Regions from separate parts of the Dactylosporangium sp. CA-092794 genome, predicted to be linked through region 1. Evidence: riboswitches for the same ligand, from Rfam matches in the RefSeq annotation. Region 1 holds a riboswitch; each other region holds the start of a gene.
The links. Region 1 has a riboswitch for S-adenosylmethionine ahead of ACQPXD_RS02825 (aminotransferase class V-fold PLP-dependent enzyme). Riboswitches for the same ligand answer to the same signal wherever they lie in the genome.
Positions count from the first base shown of each region.

Region 1 (2,259 bases):
TCATCACCGCGAAGTAGCCGTACAGCAGCACCCACGCACTGGTCGAGGCGGTGACCGACATGAGGTTCCACGAGCCGTGCAGCACCATGGCGGTCAGCAGGCCGGCCACCGGGGCGACGAACCGCACCGCCCGGCCGGACGAGCGCGACGCGACGCCGAGCCCGATGCCGGTCATCGAGGTGAACAGCGGGTGGGCGAAGCCGGTCATCAGGATCCGCACGATGAAGATGGCGACCAGCGCCGCGGCGCCCCGCACCGGCCCGGACTGGTCGGCGGTGTCGCCATAGCCCTTGAATCCGAGGTACAGGATGTTCTCCACCATCGCGAACCCGGTCGCCGACAATCCACAGTAGACGATGCCGTCGATGATGCCGGAGTACGCCCGCGGCCGGCGCCAGAACAGCAGCACCGGGCCGAGCGCCTTCATGCTCTCCTCGATCAGCGGCGCGACCAGCACCGCCACGAGCGCGTCGGACAGGCCGGCTTTCTCCGCGAAGTAGCTGCCGGCCGTGTTCACCACGAGCGCCACCCCGGTCGCCACGCAGGCGCCCCAGCCGAAGACGAAGACGAGGTACTTCACCGGCTCCGGCTCGTACCGATCCAGCCAGAGGAAGCAGGAGACCAGCACCGGCACCGGGATGACGGCCGCGCCGACACCGACGGCCAGGGCGGTCCAGCCGCCGCTGAAGCCGAAGAACGTCAGCACGGCCACGCCGCAGAGGGCGATGAACCCCATGACGCCGATGAGCGTCCACAGCCGCCGCCGGTCCGAGCGCTTGGCGGGCGGGGCGGCGGCCAGGGCGAGCGCCGCGGTCGGGTACTGCTGCTGCCCCGTGTCCGGCTCCGCCGCCTCGGTCACGTTCGGCACTCCGACGCCCGGCAGCACGGGCGGCCACGCCGAGGGCGCTCCGGGCCCTGCGGCCGGCGCCGAGGGACCCCCGCCCGGAAACGCGGGAGCGGCCGGAGCCGCCCACGGGCTCCGCTCCGGCCCGGCCGAAGGCGCCGGGGAACCCGAAGCAGCAGCCGGAAAGCCGGAAGGCGCCGGAGAACCCGAAGGAGCCGGAAAGCCCGAAGGCGCGGGCGGACCGGACGGCGACGCCCAGGGGCTGGGCTCCGGCGGTGTGGCGGGCGTCCCACTCGGCGGGAGTTCGCTCATGCCGTCACTGTATCCGCGGTACCGTCAGCTCAGGTCATGAGTGCCAGCGCACAAGCCCCGGCTTGCTGGCCGGCAACCCTCGCGTTCGCGGCGGGGTGCCCCGGGTGATGACCCGGCCCGGCACGTGGTGTGCCCGGGCAAGCGCGAGCGAGAGGACTCTGTCCCGTGTCCGAGATCCTGTCCCCCGGTGAGATCAAGCTGCGCGACGGCCGGTCCGTCGACTTCGCCAACCTCGACATCGCCGCCACCGCGCCCTGCCTGCGGGTGGTCGCCGACGCCGTCGCCGACCTGCTGCCCTACTACGGCAGCGTCCACCGGGGCGCGGGTGCGCTGTCGGAGCGCTGCACCCGCGAGTACGAGCAGGCCAGGGAGACGGTCGCGGACCTCCTCGGCCGCGGCCCGGACGACACCGTGATCTTCACGCGCAACACCACCGACGCGTTCAACCTGCTCGCGCGGGCCTTGCCCGAGGACACCACGGTCATCACGTTCGACACCGAGCACCACGCCAACCTGTTGCCCTGGAGCAACACCGTCCGCCTCGCCGCGCCGAGGTCGCCCGAAGAGGCCATCGAGGCGCTGGAGATTTCGTTGTACCGCCGCCAAACCGGCAATGTCCTGGTCAGCGTCACGGCGGCGAGCAACGTGACCGGCGAGGTGTGGCCGGTGGCCCGGCTGACCGAGGTCGCGCACCGCTTCGGCGCCCGGATCGCGGTCGACGCGGCGCAGCTGGCCCCGCACGCCCCGGCGAGCCTGGCCGGGCTCGGCGCCGACTACGTGGCGTTCTCCGGGCACAAGCTCTACGCGCCGTTCGGGGCCGGGGTGCTGGCCGGGCGGGCCGACTGGCTCGACGCCGCCGAGCCGTATCTGGCCGGCGGCGGGGCGAGCGCACACGTGGCCGACGACGGCGCGGTCCGCTGGGCGACCGGCCCGGCGCGGCACGAGGGCGGCACCCCCAACCTGCTCGGCGCGGTCGCGATCGCCACCGCGCTGCGGGCGCTGGTCCGCGACGCCGCGCCGCGGGCCCGGGAGGCGGGGCTGGTGCGGCGGCTGCGGGCCGGGCTCGCGTCGTTGCCGCACGTCGAGGAGCTGCGGCTCTTCCC
Region 1 covers NZ_CP192044.1:672,135-674,393, reverse strand. Annotated here, with positions in the region: gene ACQPXD_RS02830 (PrsW family intramembrane metalloprotease) at 1-859, opposite strand, end outside; SAM riboswitch class IV at 1,189-1,306, shown strand; gene ACQPXD_RS02825 (aminotransferase class V-fold PLP-dependent enzyme) at 1,331-2,259, shown strand, end outside.

Region 2 (2,259 bases), 140 kb from region 1:
CGCCACCAATTACGCACCGTATAGATCACATCCGCCGATCGGACGACCCGCCCCTCATCCGAGCGAGAAAGCGCTCTCAGATTGTGAACCCACCGTAACGGTGGGAGCCGAAAAAATCATCCGAGCAGGCCGGCCTCCCGGGCCGACTTCAGCGACGGCTTCACCCGATGGGTGGGGCCCACCAGCTCCGCCACCGCATCGAGGGTCTTGAGCCCGTCGCCGGTGTTGAACACCACCGTCTCCGCGCTCGGGTCGAGCCGGCCGGACTCGACGAGCTTCTTGAGCACCGCCGCGGTCACCCCGCCGGCCGTCTCGGCGAACACGCCGGTGGTGCGGGCCAGCAGCTGGATGCCGGCGCGGATCTCGTCGTCGTCGGCGTACTCCATCCAGCCACCGGAGCGGCGCACCGACTCGAGCGCGTAGAGCCCGGCCGCCGGGTCGCCGATGTTGAGCGACTTGGCGATGCCGGTCGGCTTGACCGGGATGATCTCGTCGGCGCCGTCGTGCAGGGCCTTGGCGATCGGGTTGCAGCCGGCCGACTGCGCGCCGAAGACCTTCCAGGGCGTGTTGGGCACCAGGCCGATCTCGACCAGCTCGGCGAACGCCTTGTCGATCTTCGTCAGCAGCTCGCCGCTGGCCATCGGGATGACCACCTGCGCCGGGAGCCGCCAGCCGAGCTGCTCGGCCACCTCGTAGCCGAGCGTCTTGGAGCCCTCGGCGTAGAACGGCCGGACGTTGACGTTGACGAACGCGGTGTGCTCGAACTCGTCGGTCTCGGTGAGCTCCGAGCAGAGCCGGTTGACCTCGTCGTAGGAGCCCTCGATGGCGACGACCTCGCCGCCGTACACCGCGGTCATGACGATCTTGCCGGGCTCCAGGTCGGCCGGGATGAACACGGTCGAGGGGACGCCCGCCCGGGCCGCGTGCGCGGCGACGGAGTTGGCGAGGTTGCCGGTGGAGGCGCAGGAATACCGCGTGAAGCCCAGCGCCTTGGCCGCGGTCAGCGCGACCGACACGACCCGGTCCTTGAACGAGTGGGTCGGGTTGGCCGAGTCGTCCTTCACCCACAGCGGTGCGGTGAAGCCCAGCTCCGCGGCCAGCCCGTCGGCCTTGACCAGCGGCGTGAGGCCGGGGTCGAGCGTGACCCGGGACTCCGGGTCGACGCCGACCGGCAGCAGCGGCGCATACCGCCAGATGTTCTTGGGGCCGGCCTCGATCTGCTCCCGGGTCACCTTGGCCAGCGCCGCCGGGTCGTAGCCCACCTCGAGGGGGCCGAAACACTCGTAACAGGCGTGCTGCGCGGCGAGCGGGAACGTCGCTCCACAGCCGCGGCAGACCAGGTTGCGGGCCGGGGAGTCGGTGAAGACGCTGAGCGTCGAGGTCATGACGGGAGGCCTTTCCTCTCATCTTTCCCAAGCGCACGGGCGCGCGCCGGGACGGATTTGGCACCTACCGCGGAGAGCCTCAACATCGAGCCACCGCAGGGGTTGCCGGGGCTTCATCGGGCCGTATCCCTCTGCCCCTCTGGATGAGGTATTCAGTTATAAGCCGAGTGTAAGGGGCGCCACCGGCCTCTGGGTATGAGTCATCTCACGAGGTGGACAGGGCTAGCGTTTCATTCATGCACCCGATCGCGGCCGAGTGGTTCTCCCGGCACACCTCGAGCTGGCGCGACTGGCCGGCGGAGGAAGTCCTGGCCGCGAAGGGTGAGACCCGAGTGAGCGTGGTCCTGCCCGCGCTGGACGAGGAGCCGACGGTCGGCGAGATCGTAACCGGCGTGCGCATGCTCGGCCCGATCGTCGACGAGCTGGTGGTGGTCGACTCGGGCTCGGTGGACCGCACCGCCGAGGTGGCCGCGGCGGCCGGCGCGACCGTCCACCACCGCGACAACATCCTGCCGGCGACCGGCTCCCGGCCGGGCAAGGGCGAGGTGCTGTGGAAGGCGCTCGCCGTCACCAAGGGCGACATTTTGGTGTACGTCGACGCCGACCTCACCGACTTCCGCCCCCACTTCGTGACGGGCCTGCTGGGCCCGCTGCTGGCCGACCCGGCGACGCTGATGGTGAAGGCCTTCTACGACCGCCCGCTGCTGGACGTCTCCGCGGCCGGCGGCGGCCGGGTCACGGAGCTGGCCGCCCGGCCCCTGCTCAACGCGCACTTCCCGGAGCTGGCCGGGGTGGTGCAGCCGCTGGCCGGGGAGTATGCGGCCCGCCGGAGCCTGCTGGAGTCGCTGCCGTTCGCGGCCGGCTACGGCGTGGA
Region 2 covers NZ_CP192044.1:535,393-537,651, reverse strand. Annotated here, with positions in the region: gene thrC (threonine synthase) at 117-1,385, opposite strand; SAM riboswitch class I at 1,401-1,535, opposite strand; gene ACQPXD_RS02275 (glucosyl-3-phosphoglycerate synthase) at 1,694-2,259, shown strand, end outside.
Region 2: linked by a shared signal. The riboswitch ahead of thrC (threonine synthase) and the one ahead of ACQPXD_RS02825 (aminotransferase class V-fold PLP-dependent enzyme) in region 1 are both predicted to bind S-adenosylmethionine.

Region 3 (2,259 bases), 5.6 Mb from region 1:
CGTGGGCGCCGAGGGCTTTGCCGAGTTGTACGACGATGCTGCCGACACCACCGGCGGCACCGCGGACGAGCAGCCGTTCGCCGGCGCGCAGCGCCGCCTTGTCCACCAGGGCGGTGACCGCGGTGGTGCCCGACGACGGCAGGGCCGCGGCGTGGATGAGGTCGACGTCGCGCGGGGCGGCGGCGAGTTTGCCGGCGGGGACGGCGATGCGATCGGCGAGGCTACCGAACGTGCGGTACGGCATGAGGCCGTACACCGCGTCGCCCGCACGCAGGCCGTCTGCACCGCCGGACGCGACGCGCCCGGCGAAATCGTTGCCCACGCCCTGCGGGAAGCGGTAGGGCAGGACGCGCCGCAGCGCGCCGGAACGGAACATGGTTTCCCCACCACCCACACCCACCGCGTGGACGTCGACGAGCACTTCACCCTCGCCCGCCGTCGGCGCGGGCACCTCTCTGACGTGCAGCACTTCTGGGGGACCGAACCGGTCGAACTGAACTGCGCGCATTGGCCCGTGCATCCTCTCTCCGGCTAAATGGGGGAAGCCACCGGTTATCGTGCACACGATATGGGGTGCCACCCCGGTTGTCCAGTGGCGGGACGGCCCGCCCGGGGCGCGCCGGAGCCGGGGCGGCGCGGGTGCGCTGCGCCTAGCCGTCCATTGTGGAACTAACGCCAGCGGGCTGAGGTTGGCCAACCTTGCGTCTGCGGCTTCGGGAACGCCGTGCCGGGCCGGCCGGGGCCGCTGGACCTGTGATCCGCACGACTGTTGTTAATCCTATGGGCTTGATAGACATTTGCCCGGCGGGCCCCTATCGTTGCGGCTGTCGGTCCTTGCGGCCGACTCGGACAGGCCGTGTTGCGAGCGCCAGCGTTCAGCCCCGGCTTGTTGGCCGGGCCCCGGGCGATGACACGACCACACAACGACCGGCGGTAAGCGCGCGGCCCTGACCTTGGGCCTCGGCCGAGGGAGTACAAAGACCAACCACAGCGCATCCGTCACGGTCCGTCCGCCGATCCTCCGGCGTCCGGCGGACCGTGGCCTGCATCGGCTGCATGCCGCATTCGCCGACCCGCTGCGGGAGTAGCCGCTCCGGCTTCTCCGCACTCGACGCATCCGGGCGATCGCACCGCACACTAACGGACCCGAAGGGACCGCAAAATGTCCATTTCACCAGGCCGGCGCGCCCGAGCCTTCACGCAAGCCATCACCTTCGATCAATTTGTCGCCAGGTCCAGCACGTTCACCGCCACGTTCCGGGAGAACTACGCGGCGACCGAGCTCGACGACCGCGACCGCGTCGTGCTGGACCGAATCGACGAGCCGATCGACGTGCTGGCGATCGTCGAGGACTGGTGCCCCGACGTCGCGGCCAACCTGCCGATCCTGGCCCGGATCGCGGACGAGACCGGCAAAATCCGGCTGCATGTGCTTGTCCGCGACGACACCACCCGCGACGTCGCGGACGCCTACCCGTTCGAGGGACGCAGCCACATACCCACCTACGTGTTCAGCACCGGGGAGGAAAAGGAGCTGGGCGTCATCGTCGAGCGGACGCCGGTGATCCGGGAGCGATGCGAGGAATACCTGACGTCGTTCTTCGAGGCGCATCCGGAGCTGGATCGGGCGACCTTTCCGGTCGGCATGACCGACGAGGTGAAGGCCGAACTGGTCGAGCTGCGCCTGCGCCGCGACCTTCTCGAGCTCGAACGATCCAGCTTGGTCGAGGCACTCGGTGTGCTCTGCACCATCCGAACCTTTGAACCGGCCGGCCCGGCGACCACCCCCTGACGTCCCTGGACACTCGCAAGGAGTGACACCCCTCATGCCCACCCCCCGCACTTCATCACGCCGCGGTACCGCCGCAGCCCTGGCCCTGGCCGTCCCGATGCTGGCGACGCTGTCGGCCTGCACCGCAACGGCCGCCGGCGGATCGTCCGATGCCGGGACGCCCGTCAGCGGCGGTACCCTCACTTTCGCGGTCAACGGCGACGGTTCCTGCCTCGACCCGCACCAGAGCCCAGCCGACGTGGACGGGCTGTTCGCCCGGCCGATCCTGGACTCGCTGGTGTCGCTGAGCGCCGACGGCACGATCCATCCGTGGCTGGCCACCGACTGGTCGGTCTCCGCCGACCAGTTGACGTACTCGTTCACCCTGCGCGGTGACGTGACGTTCAGCGACGGCGAGAAGTTCGACGCCGCGGCGGTGAAAGCCAACCTCGACCACATCGTCGATCCTGCCACCAAGTCGCAGCTCG
Region 3 covers NZ_CP192044.1:8,098,224-8,100,482, reverse strand. Annotated here, with positions in the region: gene ACQPXD_RS34620 (NAD(P)-dependent alcohol dehydrogenase) at 1-451, opposite strand, end outside; SAM riboswitch class IV at 858-946, shown strand; gene ACQPXD_RS34615 (thioredoxin family protein) at 1,163-1,792, shown strand; gene ACQPXD_RS34610 (ABC transporter substrate-binding protein) at 1,827-2,259, shown strand, end outside.
Region 3: linked by a shared signal. The riboswitch ahead of ACQPXD_RS34615 (thioredoxin family protein) and the one ahead of ACQPXD_RS02825 (aminotransferase class V-fold PLP-dependent enzyme) in region 1 are both predicted to bind S-adenosylmethionine.